Regions from separate parts of the Sphingopyxis lindanitolerans genome, predicted to be linked through region 2. Evidence: predicted binding sites of a transcription regulator. Region 2 holds the regulator's gene; each other region holds the start of a gene.
What was found. The regulator LexA, encoded in region 2, represses DNA repair genes until DNA is damaged. The targets are predictions, from matches to a motif close to GTTCCNCNCTTGTTCT.
Positions count from the first base shown of each region.

Region 1: the regulator LexA is predicted to act here: its motif matches at 2,473-2,488, upstream of radA (DNA repair protein RadA).
Region 3: the regulator LexA is predicted to act here: its motif matches at 3,239-3,254, upstream of CVO77_RS08290 (DUF6771 family protein).
Region 4: the regulator LexA is predicted to act here: its motif matches at 2,476-2,491, upstream of CVO77_RS10010 (ImuA family protein).

Region 1 covers NZ_CM009578.1:1,296,750-1,303,898, forward strand. Annotated here, with positions in the region: gene CVO77_RS06220 (iron-sulfur cluster assembly scaffold protein) at 1-420, opposite strand, end outside; gene CVO77_RS06225 (CvpA family protein) at 417-977, opposite strand; gene radA (DNA repair protein RadA) at 1,087-2,457, opposite strand; gene fsa (fructose-6-phosphate aldolase) at 2,667-3,317, shown strand; gene CVO77_RS06240 (enoyl-CoA hydratase-related protein) at 3,546-4,349, shown strand; gene CVO77_RS06245 (acetyl-CoA acetyltransferase) at 4,350-5,852, shown strand; gene amaB (L-piperidine-6-carboxylate dehydrogenase) at 5,962-7,149, opposite strand, start outside.
Region 2 covers NZ_CM009578.1:678,476-685,624, forward strand. Annotated here, with positions in the region: gene trpD (anthranilate phosphoribosyltransferase) at 1-423, shown strand, start outside; gene trpC (indole-3-glycerol phosphate synthase TrpC) at 420-1,205, shown strand; gene moaC (cyclic pyranopterin monophosphate synthase MoaC) at 1,453-1,923, shown strand; gene CVO77_RS03210 (molybdopterin molybdotransferase MoeA) at 1,920-3,110, shown strand; gene lexA (transcriptional repressor LexA) at 3,176-3,859, shown strand; gene CVO77_RS03220 (ComEC/Rec2 family competence protein) at 3,813-5,972, opposite strand; gene gltX (glutamate--tRNA ligase) at 6,030-7,149, shown strand, end outside.
Region 3 covers NZ_CM009578.1:1,710,003-1,717,151, forward strand. Annotated here, with positions in the region: gene CVO77_RS08275 (ParB/RepB/Spo0J family partition protein) at 1-1,562, opposite strand, end outside; gene CVO77_RS08280 (DUF2958 domain-containing protein) at 1,681-2,082, opposite strand; gene CVO77_RS08285 (ArdC family protein) at 2,079-3,077, opposite strand; gene CVO77_RS08290 (DUF6771 family protein) at 3,264-3,455, shown strand; gene CVO77_RS08295 (hypothetical protein) at 3,457-3,786, shown strand; gene CVO77_RS08300 (SOS response-associated peptidase family protein) at 3,799-4,311, shown strand; gene CVO77_RS08305 (SOS response-associated peptidase) at 4,339-4,983, shown strand; gene CVO77_RS21800 (hypothetical protein) at 5,219-5,344, shown strand; gene CVO77_RS08315 (helix-turn-helix transcriptional regulator) at 5,622-6,380, shown strand; gene CVO77_RS08320 (acyl-homoserine-lactone synthase) at 6,479-7,102, shown strand; gene CVO77_RS08325 (phytanoyl-CoA dioxygenase family protein) at 7,099-7,149, shown strand, end outside.
Region 4 covers NZ_CM009578.1:2,077,061-2,084,209, reverse strand. Annotated here, with positions in the region: gene CVO77_RS10020 (error-prone DNA polymerase) at 1-232, opposite strand, end outside; gene CVO77_RS10015 (Y-family DNA polymerase) at 229-1,779, opposite strand; gene CVO77_RS10010 (ImuA family protein) at 1,682-2,470, opposite strand; gene CVO77_RS10005 (efflux transporter outer membrane subunit) at 2,571-3,983, opposite strand; gene CVO77_RS10000 (efflux RND transporter permease subunit) at 3,980-7,149, opposite strand, start outside.

The DNA.
Region 1 (7,149 bases), 620 kb from region 2:
TGCGGCCTCTTCCTCGAGCGCCGCGACCGCGGCGTCGAACGGCAGCAGGATCGCGCCATGCCGCGCGGGATAGTCCTGCGCGGCGGCGAGCAGATCGAAACCCGGCCAGTCGGGCAGACCGGCTTCGCCCGCGAACCAGTCCGCGATCGCGGCGCGCGCGGCGCGGATGTCGGACAGGTTTTTTCCGGCTGCGTGGCGCGCGAGCAACGTCGCCGACGCCTGGCCCAGCGCGCACGCCTCGACATGCATGCCGATGCCGCTCACCCGGCCATCGTCGCCGGTATCGACATCGAGGATGATCGCGCTGCCGCACAGCGGCGCGCGCGCCGAGATGCGGTGCCGCCCCGCTTCGCGTGGCGGAAAGTCGGCCGATCCCACTGCGAGCGCCAATATGTCGCGATTATAGAGCGCGCCGCTCATCGCCCGCTCGCCCCGTCGGCGGCCGGCTTGTCGGCCTCGTCGCGTGCCGATCGCGCCTCGGCGCGCCGCTCGGCGATCACCTTGCTCAGCGCCGCGCTCGTCGCGCTCAGCGCGGGATAGCTGCGGCTGTCGGTTATCCACGCCGGGCGCTGCGCATTGCCGTAGCCGATATCATAGAGCAGCGTCGCGGCCATGAAGAGCAGAGTCGCGACGATCAGCCCTTTGACTGCACCGAACCCGGCGCCAAGCCCGCGATCGAACCCGCCGACTAGCGACGCCCGGCTGCGCTGGCCCATCGTCCGCGATCCCCATTTGGCGAGCGCGAAAACCCCGCCGAACAGGATCACGAAAGCGAGCATCGCCGCGCCGCCGGGCGCCGCGATCCAGCGCGAGACGAAGTCGGTGACCAGCGGATGAAAAAAGCGCACCGCGGCGATCGCCAGCACCCAGGCGAGAAGGCTCGTCACCTCCTGCACCAGCCCACGCACAAAACCGAGCACGGCACCGCCGCCGACCAAGGTCAGCACAAGGATATCGAGGGCCGTCAGATTGGACAATTGCGCGGTCGTCCTTGAATAAAAAGAGTAAGCCTAGCGTGTCCCCGCCTTCGCGGGGAGACACGGATTTTGCAATAGGTGATCGGCAGGCACATAGTCGAGCAATGGATCAATCGCCCCCGGCACGGCCAAGCATCAGGTCGACGAGTTCGCCGAGCCGGGAAAAGCCCGTAACGCCGATCCCGTTCACGGGCTTCATCCCCTTCGGCCCCCAGCCCCTTGAAAAACCCAGCTTCGCCGCTTCGCGCAGACGCAGCGCATCATGCGCGACGGGACGGATTTCGCCCGAGAGCGACAATTCGCCAAAGACGATCGCGTCGGCGGGCACCGGCCGCTCGCTGAACGCCGAAATCAGCGCCGCCGCGACCGCAAGATCGGCGGCGGGATCGGTCAGGCGATAGCCGCCGGCGATATTGAGATAGACTTCGGCGGCGCCCATCTGGAGCCCGCAGCGCGCCTCCAGCACCGCGAGCACCATCGCCAGCCGCCCACTGTCCCAGCCGACGACCGCGCGCCGCGGCGTCGCCCCGCTCGCGAGGCGGACGGTCAGCGCCTGCACCTCGACCAGCACCGGCCGCGTGCCTTCGAGCGCGGGAAACACCACCGATCCCGGCACGTCGCGGCTGCGGTCGGTCAGGAACAGGCTCGACGGGTTGCTGACTTCGCCCAGCCCCTCTTCGCCCATCGCGAACACCCCGATCTCGTCGGTGCCGCCAAAGCGGTTCTTGACCGCGCGCAGGATGCGATATTGGTGGCTGCGCTCGCCCTCGAACGCCAGCACGGTGTCGACCATATGTTCGAGGACGCGCGGCCCCGCGATCGTCCCGTCCTTGGTCACATGACCGACGAGCACGATCGCCGCGCCGCTGTCCTTGGCATAGCGGATCAGTTCCTGCGCGCTCGCGCGGACCTGGCTCACGGTGCCCGGCGCGCTGTCGATCAGGTCGCTGTGCATCGTCTGGATCGAATCGATGACGACGAAATCGGCGGTCTGCCGGTCAAGCGTTGCGAGGATGTCGCGCACCGAGGTCGCGCTGGCGAGCGCGACCGGCGCATCGCCGAGCCCCAGCCGCTGCGCGCGCAGTCGCACCTGCGCCGCCGCTTCCTCGCCGCTGATATAGACGACCGACCGGCCCGCCTTGGCGAGCCGTCCCGCCGCCTGCAACAACAGTGTCGATTTGCCGATCCCTGGATCGCCGCCGATCAGCGTTGCCGACCCCGCGACGAAGCCGCCGCCCATCGCGCGATCGAACTCGGCGATGCCGCAGAGCATCCGGTCGGGCATCTTGCTGTCGGCGCCCAGCGTTTCGAGCGCCAGCGTGCGCCCGCCGCGGCTGAGGTCGTGCTTGGCCGAAAAGACGGTTTCCCCCGCCTCCTCGACCAGCGTGTTCCACTCGCTGCAATCGGCGCATTGCCCCTGCCAGCGATAGCTGACCGAACCGCAATTCTGGCAGACATATTGGCGTTTCGCTTTGGCCATGCGGTTCGCATAATCGGAACAAAGATGGAACGCCAGTGCTTTTGCTCTCTCCGTCATTGCGAGGAGCCGCGGGCGACGAAGCAATCTCCAGCCATCGACCTTGCGCAAAGGCCGATGGCTGGAGATTGCTTCGCTCCGCTCGCAATGACGACGAAAGGGTTATAGGGCGGTCGCAATCCCGAATCGCCTCGCACAAGAAAGCCCGCGCCATGAAATTCTTTGCCGACACCGCCGACATCGCCGACATCCGGGACCTCGCCGCGACGGGCCTGCTCGACGGGGTGACGACCAACCCGTCGCTGATCGCCAGGTCGGGGCGCGACTTCAAGGAGGTGACCCGCGAAATCTGCGCGCTCACCACCGGCCCGGTGTCGGCCGAGGTCGTCGCGCTCGACCATGAAACGATGATGAAGGAGGCCGAGATCCTCCGCAAGATCGCCGACAATGTCTGCATCAAGGTGCCGCTGACGATCGACGGGCTCAAGACCTGCAAGGCGCTGACCAGCGACGGCACGATGGTCAATGTCACGCTCTGCTTCTCGGCGGCGCAGGCGCTGCTCGCCGCGAAGGCCGGCGCGACCTTCGTTTCGCCCTTCGTCGGGCGCCACGACGACAATGGCTTCGACGGCATGCAGCTGATCGCCGACATCCGCCTGATCTACGACAATTATGCCTATGACACCCAAATCCTCGTCGCGAGCGTCCGCCACGGCATCCACGTCCTCGAAGCCGCCAAGATCGGCGCCGACGTGATGACCGCGCCCCCCTCGGTCATCAAGGGACTGTTCAAGCATATCCTCACCGAAAAGGGCATCGAAGGCTTCCTCGCCGATTGGGCCAAAACCGGACAGTCGATCTGAGCCGTCATTTAGGCAAACTGCTTCCAAATCTCGTCACACTGAACTTGTTTCAGGGTCCATGGCCGGTCGCTTCCTCCGACGCGGTGTCGAAGGAGAGTGCTGGCCATGGATGCTGAAACAAGTTCAGCATGACGGGGGAAATGGAGGCTGGCGGCGTCGCTTCTCGGGCTTTCCAATTGACGTAAACGTCAACTCCCGCCGATACTCCCCCCAAAGGGAGAGATTCGCATGACCGACACCGCCGCCCCCGCCATCCTCACCGAACGCCGCGGGCACGTCCTGATCGTTACGATCAACCGCCCCGAAGCGCGCAACGCGGTCAACGCCGCGGTCCATGTCGGCATCGGCACCGCGCTCGAAACAGCGGAAGCCGACTCCGACATCCGCGCGGTCGTCATCACCGGCGCGGGCGACCGAAGCTTTTGCGCGGGCGCCGACCTCGTCGCCTTGTCGCGCGGCGAAAGCCTCCAGCCCAGCGACCCGGCCCAGCTCGCCTGGGGTTTCGCCGGCATGGTCGCACACCCGATCTCGAAGCCGATCATCGCCGCGGTCAACGGCTTCGCCTTTGGCGGCGGCTGCGAGATCGCGCTGATGAGCGACATCATCGTCGCCGCAACCCACGCACAATTCGGCCTGCCCGAGGTCAAGGTCGGGCTGTTCGCGGCGGCGGGCGGCGCCTTTCGCCTCGCGCAGCAACTGCCGCGCAAGCTGGCGATGGAATATATGCTCACCGGCGACCCGATCCCCGCCGCGCGCGCCGCCGAATTCGGGCTGGTCAACCATGTCGTCCCGCTCGCCGACCTGCTGCCGACCGCGATCGCCCTCGCCGAAAAGATCGCCGCCAACGCGCCGCTGTCGGTGCAGGCGTCGAAGCGCGTCGCGCTCGGCATTCAGGACGGGCGCATCGCGGCGGACGCGCCCTATTGGGAGCATAACAGCATCGAGCGCAACGCGCTGATGCGCAGCGAAGATGCCCGCGAAGGACCGCTGGCCTTCGCACAGAAACGCAAGCCCGAATGGAAAGCGCGCTAGATGGCGATGACCGACCCCGAGCGTATTCCCGTCATCATCGGCGTCGGGCAGGTCAACGACCGGCCCGAAGACCCCGACCAGGGGCTCGACTCGCTCGGCCTGATGGTCGCGGCGCTGAAGCTTGCCGGGGAAGACGCGGGCGTGTCGCTGGCCGACCTCGACAGCCTCGCGATCGTCGATCAGATCAGCTTCCACCATCTCGGCAAGCTCTGCGAACCGCTCGCCGCCGCGATTGGCGCCAATCCGGCGATCAATTATCAGTCGGCCGCGCCGCACGGCGACACGCCGGTGCGCCTGCTCAACGAAGCCGCGAACCGTATCGGTTCGGGCGAGGTCAAACTCGCCGCGATCGTCGGGGCTGAGGCACTGCGCACCGCCGCCGGCCGCGCCGCCAAGGCCGCAAGCGGCGAGGACAAGAGCTATAATGCGGTGCGCCAGGTCGCGACGCGGCGCGAACCCAATTATGCGCAGAAGCACGGCCTCGCCGCGCCGGTCGACGTCTATCCGCTCTATGAAAACGCGACCCGCGCCGCGTGGGGACAAAGCCTTGAGGAAGCGCAGGCCGAAAGCGCCGAAATCTGGTCGCGCTTTTCCCAGGTCGCGGCCGCGAACGACGGCGCATGGATCCGCAAACCCGTCTCCCCCGCCGACATGCTGCGCGTCGATGAGCGCAACCGCCCGATCGCCTTTCCCTATTCGAAGCTGATGGTCGCCAATTCGTCGGTGAACCAGGGCGCGGGCTTTATCGTCGCCAGCCTTGCCGAAGCGCGCCGCCGCGGCATCGCCGAGGATCGGCTGATCTATGTCGGCATGGGCGCGGCGGCCAAGGAACCACCCAGCATCCTTGCCCGCGACCGCTACGACGGCAGCGTCAGCATGGAGACGTCGATCACGCGCACGCTCGCGCTCAACGCGATGACCGTCGACGATTTCGACTGCGTCGAACTTTACAGCTGCTTTCCGTGCGTGCCGAAAATGGCGCGGCGCATCCTCGGCTGGCCGTGGGATCGCCCCGTGAGCCTGTTCGGCGGCCTGACCTTCGGCGGCGGCCCGATCGCCAATTATATGAGCCACGCGGTCGTCTCGATGGTCCAAAAACTGCGGAGCGAAGGCCGTTATGGCTTCCTGTTCGCCAATGGCGGCTTTGCGACCGACAATCATTGCATCGTGCTGGGGAACGCGCCGATCGCCGCCGCCAGCTTCCCGCAGGATTTCGATTATCAGGCCGAAGCCGAGGAAAAGCGCGGGACGGTGCCCGAACTGGTCGAAGATTATGCCGGGCCGGCGACGATCGAAAGCTATACGGTGTTCTATGGCCGCGACGGCGCGCCGAAAGCCGGCGTGGTGGTAGCGCGAACGCCCGGGGGCGAGCGGACATTGGCGCATGTCGATGTGAGCGACGCCGCGATGCTGGCTTTCCTGACCGATGGGACGAGGGAGCCGGTCGGCACGGCGGGACAGATCGTCGCGCTCGACGAAGGCTACGGCTGGCGAGCGACCTGATCCTCCCCTCCCATTTATGGGAGGGGTCGGGGGAGGGTCTGTTTCAAGCCGAGGTGCGGGAGAGCGACATGCCCTCCCCTAACCCCTCCCGCTTGCGGGAGGGGAATCTTTAAAGTTCGAACGACACCCCCTGCGCCAGCGGCAGCGCGTCGGAGTAATTCACCGTGTTCGTCGCGCGGCGCATATATTGGCGCCACGCGTCCGACCCGCTTTCGCGCCCGCCGCCGGTTTCCTTTTCGCCGCCGAACGCGCCGCCGATCTCGGCCCCGCTCGTTCCCAGGTTGACGTTGGCGATGCCGCAGTCGCTTGCCGCCAGGAAGCGTTCGGCCTCGCGCAGGTCGGTGGTGAAGATCGCCGACGACAGCCCCGCCGCGACATCATTATGCTGCGCGATCGCCGCGTCCAGATCGTCATAGCGCATGACATAGAGGATCGGCGCGAAGGTCTCCTCCAGCACCGGCCCGATCTGCCCCGGCATCAGGACCAGCGCGGGGCGGACATAAAAGCTCGCCCCTTCGCCGACGCGCTCGCCGCCGTGAACGACGCCGCCCGCCGCGCTGGCGGCCGCGAGCGCCTCCTGCATCGCCTCAAAGGCCGCGCGGTCGATCAGCGGCCCGACCAGCACCTCGCCCTCCAGCGGATTGCCGACCGCGACGCTGGCATAGGCGGCCTTCAGCCGCGCGACGAAATTATCGTAGATGCTGTCGTGGACGAACAAGCGCCGCGTCGTCGTGCAGCGCTGCCCCGCCGTTCCCATCGCGCCGAACGCCACGCCGCGCAGCGCGAGATCGAGGTCGGCCGATGGCGCGACGATCACCCCATTATTGCCGCCAAGCTCGAGAATCGCGCGCGCGAAACGCTGCGCCAGACGCGGCGCGACCGCGCGGCCCATCCGCGTCGATCCGGTTGCCGAAACCAGCGCGACGCGCGCATCGTCGACCAGCGCCTCGCCCGCCTCGCGTCCGCCGATCAGCAGCGCGGACAACCCCGCGGGCGCATCGCCGAACCGCGCCGCCGCGCGCGCGAAGATCGCCTGGACGGCGAGCGCGGTGAGCGGCGTCTTTTCAGACGGCTTCCACACCACGCTGTTGCCGCAGACGAGCGCGAGCGCGGCATTCCACGCCCAGACCGCGACCGGAAAATTGAACGCCGAAATCACCCCGACGACGCCCAGCGGGTGCCACACCTCCATCATCCGGTGCCCCGGCCGCTCGGTCGCGATCGTCAGGCCGTAAAGCTGGCGCGACAGCCCGACCGCGAAGTCGCAGATGTCGATCATCTCCTGCACCTCGCCCGC
Region 2 (7,149 bases):
GCGCGCCCCGCTTATGTCGCCGTCTATGCCGAAGCGCTGCACCAGCTCGGCACCGATCATTCGCGGGTGATTTCGGGCGACGAGGGGCTCGACGAACTGTCGCTCGCGGGCGGCAACGAGGTCGCGGTCATCACCCGCGAGGGCGTGCGGATGCAGCGCAGCACCGCCGCCGACGCCGGGCTCCCCAGCCACCCGATCACCGCCATCCGCGGCGGCGACGCCCACGCGAACGCGGCGGCGCTCCGTGCGCTGCTGCAGGGCGACCATGGCGCCTATCGCGACGCGGTTCTCTATAATGCCGCCGAAGCGCTGGTCGTCGCAGGCGCCGCCGAAACCCTGATCGACGGCGTCGAGAACGCCGCCGAGGCGATCGACAAGGGGCTCGCCAACGCCCTGCTCAACTGCTGGATCGCGTATAAATGAACAGGCTCACCGAAATCCTCGCCACCAAGGCGACCGAAGTCGCGGCGCGGCGCCAGGCCTATTCGATCGCCGACCTCGACCGCATCGACGCCGGCGCGCCGCGCGGCTTTCAGGCGGCGCTCCAAACAAAGATCGATGCGGGCGGCTTTGGCCTGATCGCAGAAATCAAGAAAGCATCGCCATCCAAAGGATTGATAAGAGAAGATTTTAATCCTGCCGAACACGCCCGTGCCTATGCGGCGGGCGGCGCGGCGTGCCTTTCGGTGCTCACCGACGCGCCCTATTTTCAGGGGCATGAGGAATTTCTGATCGCGGCGCGCACCGCGTGCGACCTTCCCGTCCTCCGCAAGGATTTCATGATCGACCCGTGGCAGGTCGCCGAGGCGCGCTCGATCGGCGCCGACGCGATCCTGATCATCGTCGCCGCGCTCGACGACGGCGCGATGCGCGAGATCGAGGATGCGGCGATCGAACGCGGCATGGATGTCCTCGTCGAAGTGCATGACGAGCCCGAACTCGACCGCGCGCTGACGCGGCTCCGCTCGCACCTGATCGGGGTCAACAACCGCGATCTCAAGACCTTCGAGACCGACCTTGCCGTCACCGAGCGGCTGGCAAGGCTGGTGCCGCCCGGCACGCTCCTCGTCGGCGAAAGCGGCATCGCCGCCCACGGCGACTGCCAACGCCTGGCGCAGAGCGGCGTCCAGGCCTTCCTCGTCGGCGAAAGCCTGATGCGCCAGCCCGATGTCGAGGCGGCGACGCGAGCGTTGCTGCTAGGGTAAAGCGACATTTCCGCTTTGGGGCGGGAAGCGGATATTGAAGGATGGCGCAGATTTCCCCTCCCGCGTGCGGGAGGGGCAGCGAGACTTACGAACTTTGTTCGTTAGTCGCAGCGGGGTGGGGCATTGCGACGTTGCTGCCCACCCCCAACCCCTCCCGCAAGCGGGAGGGGAGAAGAGCGGCCGCTCCCCGTCATTCGCCATCATCCCCCTTGCCTTCGCCGCCCCGCCTTGCTTGGCTCGCCCGATGATCAGCAAACCGACTCACCTCGACGACAGCGGCGCCGCCCATATGGTCGATGTCGGCGCCAAGCCCGCCACCCGGCGCCGCGCCGTCGCGGGTGGACGGATCGCCATGTCGGCCGCGGCGCTCGATGCGATCCGCACCGGCAACGCCCCCAAGGGCGACATATTGTCGACCGCGCGCATCGCTGGCATCATGGCCGCAAAGCGCACCGCCGATCTGATCCCGCTCTGCCACCCGCTCGCGCTCACCAGCGTCACGGTCGAGTTCGCGTGGGAAACCGGCGGCCTTTCGGTCCGCGCGGCGGCGGAAACGACCGGCCCGACCGGAGTCGAGATGGAGGCGCTGACCGCCGCCTCGGTCGCGCTGCTCACCCTCTACGACATGGCAAAGGCGCTCGACCGCGCGATGGTCCTCGGCGACATCCGCCTGCTCGAAAAAAGCGGCGGCCGCTCGGGCGACTGGCGCGCGGCATGAACGGCCTGCTTCGCGTCGAGGAAGCCCAGGCGCGTCTGTTGGCACTACGCTCGCCGCTGCCGCCAGAGAATATAGCATTTTTGCAGTCTCTTGGACGTTATCTTTCACAAGATGTCGTCGCTCAGCGCGATCAGCCCGCCGCGCCGCTGTCGGCGATGGACGGCTATGCGATCCGCTTCGACGATCTTCCCGGCCCCTGGCGGATCGGCGGCGAAGTGGCGGCGGGCGCGGTTCCCTCCGCGCCGCTCGCGCCGGGCGAAGCGGTACGCATCTTCACCGGCGCGCTGCTCCCCGATGGCGCCGATACGGTGCTTATTCAGGAAAATACCGCCGCCGAAGGGGCAAGCCTCGCCTTGACCGGCGACGCGCCCGCCGCGCGCGGCGCGAACATCCGCGACCGCGCGAGCGATTTCGCCGCGAGCGACCGGCTGCTCGCCGCCGGAACGCGGCTGACGCCCGGCGCGATCGCGACCGCGATCATGGGCGGCGCGGCGCAGCTTGCGGTCGGCGGGCGGCCGCGCGTCGCGGTCATGACCACCGGCGACGAACTGGTGCAGCCGGGCCGCGCGCTCGCCCCCGGACAGATACCCGACAGCAACGGTCCGATGCTCGCGGCGCTGCTCGCGGGCGAACCGGCGGAGGTCGGCCTGCCGCTGCACATGCGCGACGACCGGGCGATGATTTCCAGTATTCTCAAGGATCTAGCGCGACGTCACGACGTCATCGTCACCGTCGGCGGCGCCTCGGTCGGCGATCACGACCATGTTCGCGGCGCGCTCGAAGATGCGGGCGGCCACGTCGATTTCTGGAAGGTCGCGATGAAGCCGGGCAAGCCGCTGATCGCGGGAATGATCGGCGACGCGCTCCTGCTCGGCCTGCCCGGTAATCCCTCCTCCGCCTTCGTCACCGCGATCCTGTTCCTGCTTCCGCTCGTCCGCCATCTCGCGGGCGCGCGCGACCCGCTGCCCGCCATCCGCCGCGCGCCGCTCGCTGCGCCGCTCGCCGCAGGCGGCAGCCGCCGCGATTATCTGCGCGCGCGGGTCGACGACGGCTGCCTCGCGCCGTTCGGCGAACAGGACAGCGGCCGCACCGTTCCGCTCGCCGAAGCGAAGGCCTTGCTGCTCCGCGAGACCGGCGCGCCCGCCAAAGCCGCGGGCGACCTCGCGGACTATATCGACATCGCTTGACAAGTTCCGCTTTGTTCCACTATCGTTCTCCCTATGTCCGGAACTGACATCATGGAGAACGACAGATGTTGACCGCGAAGCAGCATGAACTGCTCCACTTCATCCAGCAGCGCCTCGACGCGAGCGGCATTTCGCCGTCGTTCGAGGAGATGAAGGAAGCGCTCGGCCTCAAGTCGAAATCGGGCATTCATCGCCTGATAAGCGCCTTGGAAGAAAGGGGCTTTCTCCGCCGCCTCCCCAATCGCGCCCGCGCGCTTGAGGTGCTGAAGACGCCCGAGGGCGTGAAGGCTCCGGTGCCGGGCGATCGCGACAATATCGTCCCGCTGCGCAAGCCCGCCCCGGCGCTGCGCCCGATCGCCGCAAACGACATCATCGAGGTGCCGCTGCACGGCAAGATCGCCGCGGGCGTGCCGATCGAAGCGTTCGAGGATCACAACCAGCTCGCGGTTCCCGCCGCGCTGCTCGGCGCGGGCGAACATTATGCGCTCGAGGTGTCGGGCGATTCGATGGTCGAGGCGGGCATCTTCGACGGCGATTATGCGCTGATCCAGAAAGCCGACACCGCGCGCGAGGGCGATATCGTCGTCGCACTGGTCGACGGGCAGGATGCGACGCTCAAATATTTCCGCCGTGAAGGCAAGATGATCCGGCTCGATCCGGCCAACAGCGCCTATGAGCCGCAGCGTTACGAGGCCGCGCGCGTCATGGTGCAAGGGCGCTTGTCGGGACTGCTTCGTCGTTACCACTAAGCTGGTCGGGCTGGCGCCACGGATGCTCGTCGCCCGCGCGGCGCACGGCGACGACCCGCGGCCTGCCCGCCAGATAGATCGCCAGCCCGCCGCTTTCCGCCAGGCTGTCGCGGCCGATCGTCAGCCAGCGCCCGACGCATTCGCGCGGTAACCAGCGGTCGCTGATCACGACATCGGCGGCGTCGCAGGCGGCCGCCATGTCGGCCCCTTCGATCCGGTCGCGGCCGCGCGAGGCCAGGATGACGCGCTGCGCGCCGTCAACGCCCTGGCGCCAGCGGCAGAAATCCACATTGCATTCGACATGGTCCAGATCGGCGAGCGCGCCGAGCGGGGTGTCGATCCCCGCCGCCTCGCGCATCGTATCGCGCACGAAATCGCCGGCGCGATCGCGCAGCAGCGCATAGCCGCCGCCGGGCGCCGCCGCCGCGATGTTGCGCCCGTCGCCGGTGATCAGCAGGTCGGGGCGCGGCTGCGCAAGCAGCGCCGCGATACCGATCGCCAGCGGCACCGCGCCGGCCCGGCGCCAGCGCGTCCGCCAGAGGAGAATCCACAGCCCGCCGCCGACCGTCAGCGCAAAGCCCCAGCGCGGAAAGATCGGCAGCGTCGCGACCGCCCCCGGCGTGCCCGCCACCGCATGCGCGAGCGCGATGAGCAGGCGCAGCGCATGGTCGGCAACCCACCAGAAAGGCGCGCCAATGCCGATACTGTCGAACAGCAGCCCCGCCGCTTCCATCGGCATGATGACGAAGGTCGTGAGCGGGATCGCCACGACATTGGCAAGCGCGCCATAAAGCCCCGCCTTGTGGAAATGGAACAACGCGATCGGCGCCAGCGCGACCTCGACGACCAGCCCGGTGATCAGCAGCCCGGCCAGTCCCCGCCCCCATCGCCGCGGCAAACCCTCGTCGCGCCGCGCGAGGAAGCGCCGCATCGTCGGGCTTTCGTGCAGCGCAACGATCGCGGTCACCGCCGCGAAACTGAGCTGGAAGCTCGGCCCGGCGAGCGATTCGGGACGCCACAGCAACACGATCAGCGCCCCCGCCGCGACCAGCCGCAAGGTCAGCGCCTCGCGCCCCATCAGGAAAGCGACGAGGACGAGCAGCGCCGCGATCAACGACCGCAGCGTCGGCACCTCGGCCCCCGCCAGCCAGGTATAGCCCGCCCCGGCGAGCGCCCCGGCCGCCGCCGCGATCGGCAGCACATATCCTTCCAGCGCCAATCGCCGGCTGAGCGCGAACAGCCGCATCGCGACGAGCATCGCGAAGCCGATCACCGCGGTGACGTGCAGCCCGCTGATCGACAGCAGGTGCGCCAGCCCGGCGCGGCGCATCGCCTCGTCATCCTCGGGCGAAATCGCGCCGCGGTCGCCGGTGACCAGCGCCGCCGCGATCCCGCCCGGCGACCCCGCCACCTGGCCGTGGATATGCGCGCTCAATCGCGCGCGCAGCGGCTGGCTGCCGCCCTTCGCGCCGGGCCGCCGGGCGACGTCGCCCAGCACCGTGCCGACCGCGCCGATGCGGTCGAACCAGGCGCGCTGCGCGAAATCATAGCCGCCGGGCAGACTCGCGGTCGGCGGCGGCATCAGCCGGGCGCGCAGCCCGACGAAATCGCCCGGCGCGATATCGCCGCTATCGCCATCGCGCATCGTCAGCCGAACCCGCGGCGGCAAATCGGATCGCCGCAACGGACGGGCGATCAGCCGCGTCTGGCCGCGTGCGGGCAGCGGTTCGACCGCTTCGATCTGCGCCGAAAACGCCGTCACCGCGGGCTGCGCCAGCACCGGCGCCGCAAGCCACAGCGCGCGAATCCAGATCAGGAGGATCCCCGCCGCCATCGCCGCGCAGCCGATCGCCGCGATCCGGCCCAGCCGTCGCTGCCACCCGGCCAGCACCCCCGCGAGCGTCCCAGCGGCCAGCAGGAAAAGCAGCCCGATCCACTGCATCACCGTCGGCAAGGCGAACCAGAAGGCGATCCCCGCGCCGAGCGCGACGGGAAGCCAGAGCCCGATCCGCTCGCGCTCGGCATCGAGCCATGCCTCGATCCGCTCCGAAACCCGGCGCAGGCGGCTGGCGGCGCGCGCGCATATGGGCGTTTGAAGCGGCCTTGTCGCCATGCTAGGGGCTGCCCCGATCCTGCCTCTGCAAAGGCAGCAACCTGTTTGAAAGAGGCCATGGTGGCAACCGAAAACCCGACCAGATTGGCAGAAGCGACCGGCACAGCCGTGGTGACGCGCTTCGCCCCCTCCCCGACCGGCTATCTGCACATCGGCGGCGCGCGCACCGCCTTGTTCAACTGGCTGTTCGCGCGCCATCACGGCGGCCAATTCCTGCTCCGCATCGAGGATACCGACCGCGCCCGCTCCACCGACGCCGCGATCGACGCCATTCTCGACGGGATGAAATGGCTGGGCCTCGATTGGGACGGCGAAACGGTGTTCCAGTTCGCCCGCGCGCCGCGCCATGCCGAGGTCGCGCACGACCTCCTGGCAAGGGGTGAGGCCTATCGTTGCTACCTGACCCAGGACGAACTCGCCGCGATGCGCGCCGAGGCGCAGGAAAAGCGCGTCCCCTTCCGCGTCCGCAGCCCGTGGCGCGACCGCGACGATGGCGATCCCGCGCTTCCCCACGTCATCCGCCTGCGCGCGCCGCAGGAAGGAGAAGTCACGATTTCCGACCGCGTCCAGGGCGAGGTCACGGTCCAGAATGCCGAACTCGACGATTTCATCCTGCTGCGCAGCGACGGCACGCCGACCTATATGCTCAGCGTCGTCGTCGACGACAATGACATGGGGGTCACCCACGTCATCCGCGGCGACGATCATCTCAACAACGCCTTTCGCCAGCTTGCCCTCCTTCGGTCGATGAACTGGCGCGAGCCGGTCTATGCGCATGTCCCGCTGATCCACGGCGCCGACGGTGCGAAGCTGTCAAAGCGTCACGGCGCGCTCGGCGTCGATGCCTATCGCGACGAGATGGGCTATCTGCCCGAGGCGGTGAACAATTATCTTCTCCGCCTCGGCTGGGGGCATGGCGATGATGAAATCATCAGCCGCGAGCAGGCCGTCATATGGTTCGACCTCGACCATGTCGGCCGCTCGCCGTCGCGCTTCGATTTCAAGAAGCTCGAAAATCTCAACGGCCATTACATCCGTGAAGCCGATAACGCCCGCCTCGCCGATCTCGTCGCGCCGCGCGTCGAAACGGGCGTCGGCCGTGCGCTGGACGCTCCCGACCGCGATCTCCTCGCCCGCGCGATGGAATCGCTCAAGCCGCGCGCCAAGACGCTCGACG
Region 3 (7,149 bases), 1.0 Mb from region 2:
GCGTGCCGGGCCTCGATCGACCGGGCGGGGGCGCAGTCGCGCAGCCCGGCGGGCTCGTTGGTGAAATAGACCGTCGATACCGACAGCTTGAGGCAGGTCTCGTGGCTGGTCCGGTAGAAGATCGACAGGACGAGCGCGTGGAGCACCGCGGCGAAGGCGGCCTGCGGGCTGGCCGCAAAGGCATCCTGCAGCGCGAGCGTCCGCCAGGCCGTCAGGTCCGACACGATCCGCTCGGGCAGCGGTTTCAGCGTGTCTTCTTCCGCATCCGCGCCCGACCCATCGCACTCCTCGCCGCCTGCATCGGCGCCGGCTTCGCGATCGGGCTCGTTATCGTTGCTCGGCTCGGCCGCATCCGCAACCTCTTCCTCCTCGGCGGCAGGCTCATCTTCGGCCCGCACGAAGCCGCGGTCGACCCGGATCGTCCCGTCATAGTCGATCGAGACGAATGCGCCGGCGAGCGCCACCTCGGCGTCGTCGAAGATCTGCGGCCGATCGGCGAGCGCACCGATCTCGCATTCGATCGCCTCGAGGCGCGCATGCACCTCCTCGGGAACGTCGGGCTCGTCGGCCCATTTGTGCGACAGCGCGTCCGCCTCCGCTTCGAGCGCGACGACCTGCGCCGCTTCCTCCTCCGTCATCGGCACCTCGCTGCTGCCCAGAGCGCGCAGGCCCCGGGTCGCGCCATAGGGAAAATCGACGAGAGCCTCGACCCACTTCCAGCCTTCGCCGCCGATGCGCTCGGCGATGGCCGCGAGCTTTTCGGACACGAGCCGGTCGAGCAGCGCGGGGTCGGTCAGCCAGCCGCCATCGTCCGCCTCGAAGAGATCGCGCACGATACTGCCGCCTGCCGCAACATAGGCGTCGGCGGACACGAAGCGAACGCGTTTGTCGGCGGCGCGCACGCTGTTCTCGGTCAGCTTGCTGCGAATGAAGGCCGGGGACTTGTTGAAGCTGTGCGCGAGCAGTTCCCAGGTCTGGACCTGCCGCTCATGGTCGTCCGATACCGTGAAGGCCATCAACTGATCCAGGGTCATTTCATCCTCGGCATAGAGCTCGTGCAGCGCCGGGGCGACCGAGGCGAGCTTGAGACGCTGGCGAACGACGGCGGGCGTCGTCATAAAATACGCCGCGATCGCCTCGACTTCGGCGCCCTTGTCCACCATCGCCTGCATCGCGCGGAACTGGTCGAGCGGATGCAGCGCCTCGCGAACGGCGTTTTCGGCATAGCTGTCCTCCTCGGCGAGAATGCCGGCGGTCTGCTGGACGATGCAGGGGACCGGCGCATCCTTCGCGAGCCGCTTCTGCTTCACGAGCAGTTCGAGCGCGCGATAGCGGCGGCCGCCCGCCGGGATTTCGAAGAAGCCGGTCTCCGCGCCTTCATCGGTCCGCTGCGGGCGCACATTGAGGCTCTGCAGCAGGGTGCGGCGCGCGATGTCGTCGGCAAGTTCGCCGATCGACACGCCCGCCTTTACGCGCCGGACGTTCGCCTGGCTGAGGACAAGCCGGTCGAACGGGATATCGCGCGACGGGCTGAGGGTGATCTTTCGTTTTGCACTGGCCATGGCCATTCTCCATGACGGGCCGCCGCGGGACACTCCCTCGGCTGTCAAGCCCGTCACGAGGCCCCGGCCTTCCTCTTCCTCGCGGGTCCGCCACCGGCGGACCCGAAGATCATCCGCGTCACGCGCGCCCCGAGAGGCGGCGCTCCGCGGCAGCGAGGCGCCGCTCGCCCAGCACGACCGAACCCGCGGCGCGGGCCGCCGCGGCGTAGACCGACAGCGGATGCTGGGCCTCGAACAGGAGATCGCGCTCGATGCCGAGCCCGAACGGGAGCCGGACCGCCTCGAGTTCGGCGAGCGAGAAACTTCCGAGTTCGGGGCAACCGAAGCCGAGATCGGCAAGGCCGAACAATATGCCGTCGGGGTCCAACTCGGTGGCCAGCCAGGTCGCGGCGCCGACCGGATTGAAGAAGCGGACCACGGGCCTCGGGTCGGGCTCGCGCAGGCCGCGCCGGACCGCGTCGATGCGGGTGCGGGCGTTGGCGGTGAGCCGGGCGGCGATGTCGGGCGTGAGGAGGCTCATGCCGCGATCCTTCCGCTGACCATGCGGCTCTCGACCCCGTCTGGAAGGACGGACGGTGTGGCTGTCGACGCGGCAGCGCGATGAGCCGGCGGGCCAGCGCGGAAGGCGAGCAGATAGTCGGCGGCCTTCGACGCAGCACTGGCGGTACGCAGGATTGCGCGATGATCCTCGCGGATGATCGCAAGCCAGGAGCCGATATAGTCGGCGTGGCGCACGCTCGGGCTGATACCGAGCGCGGCGCAGACGAACGCGCCCGCCATTTCGGCGATGAGTTCTTCATGACCATAAGGCTTCGAGCCGAAACTGCCGCTCTGATCGCGGGCCAGGCGGCTCTCATGGCCCGTCCAGTGACCGAGTTCGTGAAAGGCGGTCCGGTGCCAATCAACCGGCGCGTAGAAATCCTGCGGATGCGGCACCGCGACGAAATCGTGGCGCGGGCTGTAATAGGCCGATGCGCCGCCGATGCGGACTTCGGCCCCGGTGGCTGCAATCAGCTCGGCTGCCTGCGGAAGGATCAAGCCTTCGGGCACGGGCGGCGCGGCAACATGATATTTGTCGGGCAGGCCATCGCACTGGTCGACCGAAAAAACAGTGAACTGCTTCAGGAAAGAAAAGCCGCCCTTGCATTCGCCCGCCCCGCCGCCGCCGGGCTCGGACGCGTCGGCTGCCGCGCGCCGGGTATAGATGACCCCGATCCCGCGCTCGCCGCGGCGGACACTGCCCCCCAGCGCGAGCGCTTGACGAAAAGTCAGGAAACCATGGCCCCGAAAGCCCCGGCTCATAACCGCATGCCAGAGGGTGAGGATGTTGATGCCGCTGTAGCGCCGGTCGCTCACCACATTATAGGGGAGACCGGCCGCGGCCCGGCCCGCATCCCAAGGCTGAACCCAGGGCAACCGCCCGGCTTCGAGCTCGGCGATGATCCGGCTGGTGATCTCTTCGTAGAGGGTCGCGCGCGCGCCGCGCTGGCGCGATGGTTTGACAGAACAAGACATATCGGTTCTCCGCGGCGGACCGGCGGCGAGCCTCTCTCGCCGCGCCCGATCCGTCCCGGCGTCCGGGCTCCCCTCGGGCTCGCGTGCGGCGGCATCGCCGCCGCACGGCCGACGCACGCCGACGCTGCCCGACCGTGCATCGCTCGCAGCCTTGCCAAAATGTTCTTCCTATGTTCTCTTTGCGGCATGGATAAAATCGATACCGCCCGAGTCGCCGAAACCATTCTTGCCGCCCCCGGCTGGGCGCGCGTCGGGATTACCGCACCGACGAGCCATATCCGGGTCGAGGCGGCGTTCGAACTTGCCCGCGCAATCGTCGAGAGCGTTCGCGCGGGCGCGGAGCCCGCGAGTCCCGACCAGCTCGGGCTTTCGCTGTGACGTGGGCGGCTGGACCAAAGAGGGGCAGCCCCGAGCAACGCACATCTTCGAGGCGGCCGCCTGGTTTCGGGCGATCAAGCCCGTCTGCCGCTGCGGACACAGCGCGACCTTCAACCCCTATGGAATCTGGTGGCGCTTCCAGTGCAAGATGTGGGACGATGATCTCGGCAAGGCACGTGAGAAATTCTGGTGCGTTCGCTGCGGCGCCCGGACCGGCAAGCGCGTTCGCCCGGTGCGGATCGAGCTGGTCGATCCCGGTCCCGACGATATCGCCTTGCCCATGCCCGACGAACGCGAATGGAAGCGGGCGCTCAGCCGCTTCCGTGCATGAGGATTAAAACCCATGGATATCGAAAGCGATGACGCACTCGTCGGCATCGGCAAGATACACCGGGTGATGGTGTGGGACGGCCAGCGCGAGCGCGAGAAGGAAATGCTCTGGGGCCTGCACTCGCGCGACGCCGACATCTTCCAGATTCCGCTGCTCAAGTCCGAGACCGCGATCATCGACCGGCCCTGCCTGCTGCTCGCCAATGCGTTCGGCCTCGTGAAGCGTGGCAAGACGATATATGCGGCCAGCCTGATCACCGACGAGCCCTTCTTCTGCATCGCGGCGGTCTGGCGGCCAGCGCACCGCCTTTGGCCAGAAAGTTTCGCCGCGCTCACCGTTCCGGCCTATGACGATCTGGCGCCGCACAAGGACCGGCATGTTGCCGTGGTGCGCCCCGAGGACTGGTTCGATTGGCTGATGGGGACGCGGCCGCCGCTGGACATATTGCAGCCCTTCCCCAAGAACAGCTTCAGCATCATGCCGCCGATTCAGCAGAATTTCGACGAGCTCTTAGGAGCGGCCTGACCGGAAACACGGCAAGGAGGCGCGATCATGTGCAATCTGGTGACGCTCAAGGCCTCGGTCGACGAGGTCGCGTCGGCCTTCGGTGCGCGCCGCCCGCTCACCAACGCGCAGCCCGGCGACGTCTATCCCGGCGGGCAGGGGTTCGTCGTGCGCGAGGATGGCGGCGCGCGCGCGCTCGAGGCGATGACCTGGGGGTTTCCGGTCCGGCTCAAGCATATGAAGGCGACCAGCAAGCCGAAGCCCGTAAACAATGCGCGCGACGACAAACTGATGAGCTTCTGGCGTACCTGGTTCACCAACCCGGCGCAGCGCTGCCTCATCCCCTTCACCGCCTTCGCCGAGGCCGAAGGCGAAAAGGGCCGGATGACGCAGACATGGATCAGCCCCACCGACCAGCCACTCGCTGCCTGCGCCGGTCTCTGGCGCCCGAGCGACGAATGGGGCGATTGCTACACGATGGTGATGGTCGATGCGACGAAGGAGCTTTTCGATGTCCACGACCGGATGCCGGTCATCCTGCAGGCCTCCGATCATGACCGATGGCTGCGCGCGGAACCCGCAGACGCCATGATGCTCGTCACCCAATATCCCGCAGAGCGGCTTCCCGTAGAACGCACCGACATTCCCTGGTTCAGCCGGAAGCCGCCGACCGGCTCACCCACGCTCTTCTAGCGGGCTAAGAATAGGCTATTTTATCATGGAAGGCGTAGCGTAAACCGCATGTTGACTCTTCCGGATTACCGGCTAGCACCCACCAACTTTCGAATCGTCGACTGCGACCCAAGACGATTCGAGGGGGGGACGATTTTCGATGCGGCTCCTTGCCATCGAAAGCCGGGAGGGCCTCGCCGAAAGGCGAGGCCTTTTTCGTCTGTCCTACAATGCGCATCGCTGCCATGCCGTCCCGATGCCTCGCGAACCCAAATGGAAGCACCGCGCCATCGCGATCGAGTTCTGGCTGCTGACGACGCTCGTCGCGGGATCGTTCGTCGCCGGGATCGTCGGCGCGATCCGGGCAGTCGCCCGTAATTGAACCCGGTTCACTAGCGCGCCCCGGTCGGCAGTATGGCACATGAAGTGTCAGACTGGATCCATCTCTCGGGCCTCGAAGCTTTACGCGGCTTATCTGGATGTTAGACCATCTACGCCGATCGATTGTAGCGCCGAGGCCGCGAAAACAGCGACCCGCCGCGCAATGTCAGGACCCGTCGGACCATTGTCGAACCTCGTGCGCCGCGGAGAGGAACCGCTGGCGCGCGACCCAAGGGAGCGGACCGCGGACAGCCGGGTCGGGAACGCGTCAGCGGCCGATGATCGATGTGAAGCATTTTCATCTGACGGAGGAGCTCGCCCACGAAATTTCAGGCGCGGGACAGCAGGAACAACTTTTTGCAGCGCTGGCGAACGCGGCCGAGCGCATGGGTTTCGACCATTTCGCTCTCGCCTTCGACCGGCGCGGCGGCGAGGCCGCATCGATGCTCGTCCATAATTATCCCGAAGCCTGGGCCAAGATCTACATCGGCCTCGACCTCAGTGCGACAGACCCGATCCGCCGGGCCGGTGAACGTGCGGTCACCGGGTTCGCGTGGCGCAACGTCGAGCACTATATCCCCCTCTCGCGCAGCGACCGGCAGTTGATGAATGTCGCGCGAGCGAGCGGTGTCGGCGACGGCTTCACCGTTCCGCGACACCTGCCGGGCGAAGCCATGGGCTCCTGCTCCTTCGCGGTCGGCCCGCACACCGATCTGCCGTGCCATATGCTCAACGTCGCCGAAATCATCGGCGCGATTGCGATCGCGAGAGCGCGCGACTTCATGGGTGCGGCAGCCCCGCGGCCGCGATCGGTCCTCACCGAGCGCCAGCGCGAATGTGTGCTCTGGTCGGCGCGCGGCAAGACGGCGGGCGAAATCGCCGACATTCTCGGGATCAGCCAGGAAACGGTGGTCCGCCACCTCAAGATGGCCCGCGACCGCTATTCGGTCCACTGCCGCTCGATGCTGATCCTCTGCGCTCTGTACGACGGCCTGATCGGCTTTTCAGACGTCTATGACTGGTGGCGTCCCGACTGAGGCGAGCGCCAAAAGGCGAAAGGCTTGCCCAGAAATGGGCATAGCCGACCCGCGAGATTGATGGTCTGACTCGGGCATCCAGCAACCAAGGATGACCTATGACCGATCAATCCACGCGGGCGCAGGCTGCGCCCGGCGACGCGGCGCTGCGCGCCATGTTCGCAGCCCGAAAGCAGGTTTTCATCGATCTTCTGAAGTGGGATCTTCCCGCTCTCGATGGGCGTTTCGAGCTCGACCAGTTCGATAATCCGCATGCTCGATATCTGATTCTGCTTGATCCGGACGATCTGCGCCACCGGGCATCGGCGCGGTTGCTGCCGACGACCGCACCGCATCTCCTCGGCGATCTCTATCCCCATCTCTGCCCCGACGGCGCGCCATCCGGCGAGGCGGTCTGGGAAATCAGCCGCTTCTGCCTCGACCCCGCGCAATCGGCCGCCGAGCGTCTCGACGCCCGCAACCAGCTCGTCAGCGCGCTTGCGGACCATGCCCTCCACAATGGCATCCGCGAATATGTCGGGATCGCGGAGGCGCGCTGGTTCGCGAAGATCAGCGGTTTCGGCTGGTCCTGCCGCGCGCTCGGTCCCGCTCTCCCGGGCAGCGCCGGCCCGATCCTCGCGTTCGGCATCCGGATCGACGCCGACACGCTTCCCGGCCTGCAACGAACGGGGACATGGACGCCGCTCGGGCTCAAGCTCGAAGGTGGGGAACTTGCACCATGACGGCGGATCTCACCCAGGCCGACCTTTCCACCCGCCTCGTCGGCGAA
Region 4 (7,149 bases), 1.4 Mb from region 2:
TGTCGGGAAGGTCTATTCCTTCCTCTGCGGCACCTTCGCGCAGCTTGCGCAGCCCGGTCAGCGCCCGCACCACCCCCGCGACGCTGTTGCGGTCGGCGATGCCGATGCCGCTCAGGCCAAGGGCGATCGCTTCCGCCACCATTTCGGCGGGGTGCGAGGCGCCGCGCAGGAAACTGTAATTGGTCGCGGCGACCAGTTCGGCGAAACCGGGTTCGACAGCTTGCTCGCTCATGCGAACAGTCCGTGGATATACCAGCGCGGATCGGCCTTTTCGTCATAGAGGCCGTGGCGGAAGAGCCAGTAGCGGCGGCCCTGGACATCCTCGACGCGGTAATAATCGCGCGTCAGCCCGGCGTTGTCGCGGCGGCGCCACCATTCGGCGGCGATGCGTTCGGGGCCTTCGTAGCGGCGCACGGCGTGCGCGCGCTGGCGCCAGCGGAACTGGTGCGGCGGGCCGTCGGGAACTTCGGCGATCACCTCGATCGGCTGCGGCGGATCGAAGAGGTGGAAGGGGCGCAGCGGCGGCTCGCCGGGTTCGGGTGTGGGCCATGGCGAGGGTGTGGGGGCGTCGATCGCGGGGAGCGCGAGTTGCGCCTGTTCGGGAATATGCGTGTCGGCGGCGCGCAACGTTCTGACCCGCTCGCGGCCGAGCCGCGTCGTCAGCCGGTCGACCAGCGCGTCGATCGCCGCCCCCTGATCCGAAGCCCGCACCGCGCCGCCTTCGAGTTTCAACTGGTGGGCGCCGAGCGCTTCGAGCCGCGGCACCGCAAGGCGGATCATGTCGAAGCCGAAGCCGGGGTCGAGCGGGTCGGCGAGCCCGTCCATCCGTTCGGCGAACAGGCGCATGACAAGGCGGGTGTCGCGCGTCGCCTGGCCGGTCTCGACCGCGATGCTGCGCGCCAGCCCGTCGCTGCGAAAGAAGGTTGCGCGAAAATGCCGCCCGCCCTTGCCGCGTTCGCCCAGCATCGCGATCGCTTCGTCGGCGAGTTCGGCCAGCACCTTGGCCGCGTGCGCGCTGCTGCCGAGCGGTTCGGCGAAGCGGCGATCGACGGCGATGGGCGGCGGCGCGATGCGCGGGTCGAGCGGGCTCGGCGCGTCGCCGAGGATGCGGCGGAGCGCGGTCGCGGCGCCGGCGCCGAAACGCGCGGCGATCGCCGCCATCGGGCGGCTCGCAAGGTCGCCGATCGTCTTCAGCCCGGCGCGGACGAGCGCGGTCGTCGCTTCGGCCCCGAGCTCGAGCGCGGCGACGGGCAGGCGGCGGATCGCCTGCGCCTCATCGGGCGCGGGGCGGGTCTGGTAGCGCGCGAGCGCGCGGGCGGCGTCGGCGGTCGGGCCAAGCGCAGGCCGCACGGTCATGCCGAGCCGTGACAGGCGCATTTCGGCATCGGCGATCAGCCCGGCCTCGCCGCCGAACAGATGCGCGGCGCCCGCGATGTCGAGGATCAGCCCGCCCGGAGCATCGAGCGCGACGAGCGGCGTATAGCGATTGCACCCGAGCGCGAGCCGGTCGAGCCAGTCATGGTCGGCGGCCGGATCGTGCGGAACGACGATCAGATCGGGCACCCGCGCGCGCGCGTCGGCGAGCGGCCTGCCGGGCGTGAGGCCCGCGCCGCGCGCCGCCGGGTCGACGTCCGCGATGCAAAGCGCGCCGCGCCGCTTTTCGGCGAAGACGAGGGGCGCGTCAGGCAGCCGCGGCGCCGTGCGGCAGAGCCGCTCGGCGGGCAGCCAGGGGAAGAACAGCGCCAGATAGCGCCGCTTCCCCGAAGCAATTTTGGTCATGGTTCCAGTCCAGCCGCCAGCGCATCCCGGCGGGTCCGGCGCGCCAGCGCAATAGTTCGAGGTCGAAGGCGGGGGCGCCGGGGGCGTCGGCTTCGAGGGCGCGCGACGGGGCGGCGGCGACGCTCCAGCGCGTTTCGGCAACGCTCGGCACAGGCGCGGCGTTGAGGCGGAGCATCAACAAACTGGTGCCCGCATCGCGTGCGCCGAGCGCGAGGCGGCGTCCGGCGGTGAGGTCGAGCAACGGAAACCTGCCCCAGCTTTCGACGATCACCGCCGCCGATCCGGCGCAGCGGATCGCATCATTCGCGCAGGCGAGCAGCATTTTGGGGTCGGGGGTCTCGACGAGCAGCAGCCGGTCGGGATCGCCGCCGAGTTCGGCGATGCCCGGCGCATGGATAGAGCCGGTGCGGCGCGCGGCGTCGATGGTGCGCAGCCAGACCAGCGGCGCCTTGCCCGGCGTGCGCAGCGCGAGCAGCGCCGCGAAGGCAGCGGCGTTCGTCCCGTCGAGCGCGTCGGCGGCGAAAAATTCATGCACCCGCCCGACGGCGAGCCCGCCGCCGAGCGCCGCGTCGAAGGCGGCACAGCCGGACGCCAGCCCGCCGCCCGCCGGACGGCTTGCCACGCCGCCATCGGCGGCGAGCCGCGCGACGCGACGGCGCAGCGCGGCGAGTTGGGGGGACGACTCGCGCATTATATGTTCCTGATTTGTTCCAATAGCGCTTTTGGAACTGGGATTGTCAAGCCAGGAACAGCTTCGTCATTCCCGCGCCAGCGGGAATGACGAAGGGGGATTAGGGGGTTTTGTTTCCCGCGCCGCTGTCGCCGCCCAGCGCCCGGAACAGCGCGATTCGCGTTTGCACGAGCAGCAACCCGGTGCCGATCTCGCTGCGCCGCGCCGCATAGAGGCTGCGCTGCGCGTCGAGGCTGGCGAGGAAGCTGTCGACCCCGCCCTTGTAGCGCGCATCGGTGAGCATCGCGGTGTCGGCCGCTGCCGCCGTATTCGCCGCCGCGGCGCGGACGCGCTCCGCAATCGTGCCCTGCACCGCGAGCGCATCGGCTACCTCGCGAAAGGCGGTTTGGATCGCGCCCTCATAGCTTGCGAGCGCTGCGTCGCGCTGCGCCTTGGTCACGTCGACCCCGGCGCCGCGGCCGCCGAAGTCGAAGATCGTCGCGCTCGCGTCGCCGCCCGCCGACCAATTGAATGATCCGCCGTCGAACAGGCTCGACAGCGCGTCGCTCGCAAAGCCGAGCAGTCCGGTCAGCGAGATCGTCGGGAACAATCGTGCGCGCGCGACGCCGATATCGGCGTTGGCGGCGCGCAGGCGATATTCGCCCTCGATCACGTCGGGGCGGCGCAGCAGGATTTGCGAATTGACCCCGGCGGGGAGCGATACGACGCCCGGCGTCACCTCGGCGAGCCCCGCGGGAAGCTGCGCGCGGTCGATATCGGAACCGACGAGCAGCCGGATCAGATTTTCGTCCTGCGCGAGCGCGGTTTTCTGCTGCGCGATCGAAGCCTCGGCGGTCGCGAGAATCTGTTCGGCCTGGCGCAGGTCGGTGCGCGGCGCGACGCCGCCGTCGAGCCGCGCCTGGGTCAGCCGGACGCTTTCGCGCGCATTGGCGGCGGTATCCTCGGCGATCTTGAGCAGGTCGCGGTCGGCGCCATAGGCCGCCCAGGCGTTGGCGAGGTCGGCGATCAGCGCCAGCCGCACCGTGCGCGACGCCGCTTCGGTCGCGAGCGCGCTGTTGCGATCGGCCTCGGCGGCATTGGCGAGGCGGCCGAACAGGTCGAGTTCGAACGCGGTGACCCCGCCGCGCAGCGAGAAATCGCCGCTGCCCCCACCACTTCCAGCGCCATTGCCGCCCGAGTCCGAATAGCCCGCGCCCGCGCTGACGCCGAGCGCGGGAAATTGCCCGGCGCGGCTGACCCGCGCCTGCGCCCGCGCCGCGGCGACATTGGCATAAGCGACGCGCAGGTCGCGATTGTTCGCCAGCGCCTGATCGACAAGACCTTGCAGCCGCGCGTCGGTGAAGATCGTCTTGTACGACAGGATCGGCAGCGCTTCCTCGCTTTGGAGGAGATAGGCGTCGCCGACCGGCCAGCTTTGCGGCACCGGCGGCGCGGGGAGCGCCGTTTTCGGCGCGAGCGAGCAGCCCGCAAGGAGCAGCGGGGCCGCGATCAGCAGGAACGGCGTTCGCGTCATGCTTCCTCTCCCGCCAGCGTTTCCGCGCCGTCGCCCTTCTTGCCGAAGCGCTGGCGCAAGGCCGCAAGCCCGTCGCGCACGCCGCGGCGGACGAGAACGAAGAACAGCGGGATGAAGAAGATCGCGAGCAAGGCCGCGGTCAGCATGCCGCCGATCACCGCGGTGCCGATCGCGACGCGGCTGTTCGCCCCGGCGCCGGTCGCGATCGCGAGCGGCATCACGCCGAAGATGAAGGCGAAGCTGGTCATCAGGATCGGGCGCAGGCGGATGCGCGCCGCCGCGATCGCCGCCTCGATGACGCGCTTGCCCTTGCGTTCCTCCTGCTCGGCGAACTCGATCATCAGGATCGCATTCTTCGCCGCGAGCCCCATCGTCGTCAGCAGGCCGATCTGGAGATAGACGTCATTCTCCAGCCCGCGCAGCGTCACCGCGAACACTGATCCGACGAGGCCGAGCGGAATGATCAGCAGCACCGCGAGCGGGATCGACCAGCTTTCGTAAAGCGCGGCGAGGCAGAGGAAGACGACGAGTAGCGACAGGCCATAGAGCAAGGGCGCCTGCCCCGACGACAGCCGCTCCTGATAGGAAGAGCCCGCCCAGGCGACGCTGGTGCCGGGGATTTCGGCGGCCATCCGCTCCATCTCGTCCATCGCCTCGCCCGAACTGGTGCCCGCCGCGGGCTGGCCCGAGATTTCGAAGGCGGGGACGCCCTGAAAGCGCGAGGTGCTGGCCGGCGTCGTCGACCAGCCGATGTCGGCGAAGGCCGAAAAGGGCGACATCTGGCCGCTCGACGAGCGGACATACCATTGGCCGAGATCCTCAGGGCTGGCGCGATATTGCGAATCGCCCTGGACATAGACGCGCTTGACGCGGCCCTTGTCGATGAAGTCGTTGACGTAGCGCCCACCCCAGGCGGTCGCCAGCGTGCTGTTCACGTCGCTGTTGCTCAGGCCGTACGCGGTCAGCCGCTGGGTATCGACATCGATCTTCAGCGTCGCGACGTCGGGAAGGTCGGACAGGCGGACCGAGGTCAGTTTCGGATTGGCGTTCGCCATGTCGAGCAGCCGGTCGCGCGCCGCGGCGAATTGCTCGCGGCTCATCCCGCTGCGGTTCTGGAACTCCATCGTAAAGCCCGAGGTGTCGCCAAGGCCGCGCACCGCGCCGGGGACGAGCGCAAAGACCTGCGCGTCGCGAAGGCCCGACAGCGCCTTGCGCGCGCGGTCGGCGATCGCGTCGGCGCTATTCTCCTTGCCCGGCCGCGAATCCCAATCGACGAGGTTGATGAAACCCTGGCCGGTGTTCTGCCCGGCCGCCGCGCCGCCGCCGCCGCCGGTGACGAGGAACAGCGCATCGACATTCGCCTTTTCCTGCGTGAGCAGATATTTTTCGACCTGGTCGCGCACCGCGAGCGTGCGTTCCTGCGTCGCGCCCGCGGGCAGGCGGAACTGGACCGAGACGCGGCCCTGATCCTCGTTCGGCAGGAAGCCGCCCGGCAACCGCACGAACATCACCGCGAGCAGCGCCACGATGAGGACATAGATGCCCAGGAAACGCCATTTGCGATCGACGACCTTGGTCACGCTGCCGACATAGCGTTTCACCGCCTGGTCGAAGCGCGTGTTGAAGCCGTCCCGTGCGCGCTTTATCATGGCGTGGGTGCGCGGGAAACGATGCGGGCGCTCGCGTTCTTCGCCATGCGCCGCGCGCGCTTTCAGGAGGGTCGAGGTCAACGCGGGGCTGAGGATCAGGGCGACGAGCACCGACAGCGCCATCGCCGAGACCATGGTGACCGAGAATTGGCGATAGATGACCCCCGTCGATCCGCCGAAAAAGGCCATCGGCAGGAACACCGCCGACAGCACGAGCGCGATCGCGACCAGCGCGACCTGCAATTCCTTCATCGATTCGATCGTCGCATCGCGCGCCGACATGCCCGGATTTTCTTCCATCAGTCGCTCGACATTCTCGACGACGACGATCGCGTCGTCGACGAGCAGGCCGATCGCGAGCGTCAGCCCGAACAGAGTCAGCGTGTTGATCGTGAAGCCCGCGATATAGAAGATGCCGAAGGTGCCGAGCAGCACGACCGGCACCGCGATCGCCGGGATCAGCACCGCCCGCCAGCTTTGCAGGAAGACGAACATGACGAGGACGACGAGGATGATCGCCTCGAGCAAGGATTTTCGCACCTCGCTGACCGACAATTTGATGAAGGCGGTCGTGTCGTTGGCATAGCTATAGGAGAGGCCGTCGGGGAAATCGGCGGACAATTCCTCCATCCGCGCCTTGACGCGGTCGGCGGTTTCGAGTGCGTCGGACCCGGGCGACAGCGAAATCGACATGCCCGCGCCGGGGTGGCCGTTGATGCGGATGATCGTCGCGTAATTTTCGGCGCCGATCTCGACCCGCGCGACATCCCTGATCCGCACGCTCGACCCGTCGGGCAGCGTCTTGAGCACGATATTCTCGAACTGCTCGGCGGTCTGCAACCGCGATTGCGCGGTCACCGTCGCGTTGAGCATCTGGCCTTTCGGCGCCGGGGTGCCGCCGACCTCGCCCGCGGCGACCTCGGCATTCTGCGCCGTGATCGCGCTGACGACGTCGCCGGGCATCAGCGACACGGCGGCGAGGCGCTGCGGGTTGAGCCAGATGCGCATCGCGTGCGGCGATCCGAAGACATTGACGTCGCCGACCCCCTCGACACGCGACAGCGGATCCTGGATGTTCGACGACAGATAATCGGATACGTCCGGGAACGACCGCGTGTCGGTGGTGTCATAGACGCCGACGAGCAGCAGCGTGTCCGAATTGGCCTTGTTGACGCGGATGCCCTGGCTTTGCACCTGTTGCGGCAGGCGCGAGATTGCCGAGGCGATCTTGTTCTGCACCTGCACCTGCGCGATGTCGGGGTCGGTGCCCTTGGCGAAGATGGCGGTGATGCTCGCCTGGCCGCGCGAACTCGACTGCGAACTGAAATAGAGCAGGCCGTCGATGCCGGTGAGCTGCTGTTCGAGCACCTGGGTGACGCTGTTCTCGATCGCTTCGGCCGACGCGCCCGGATAGCTTGCGCGGATGTTGACCTGCGCCGGCGCGATGTCGGGATATTGTTCGATCGGCAGCGAAAAGAGCGCGCCGAGCCCGCCGAGCATGACGACGATTGCCAGCA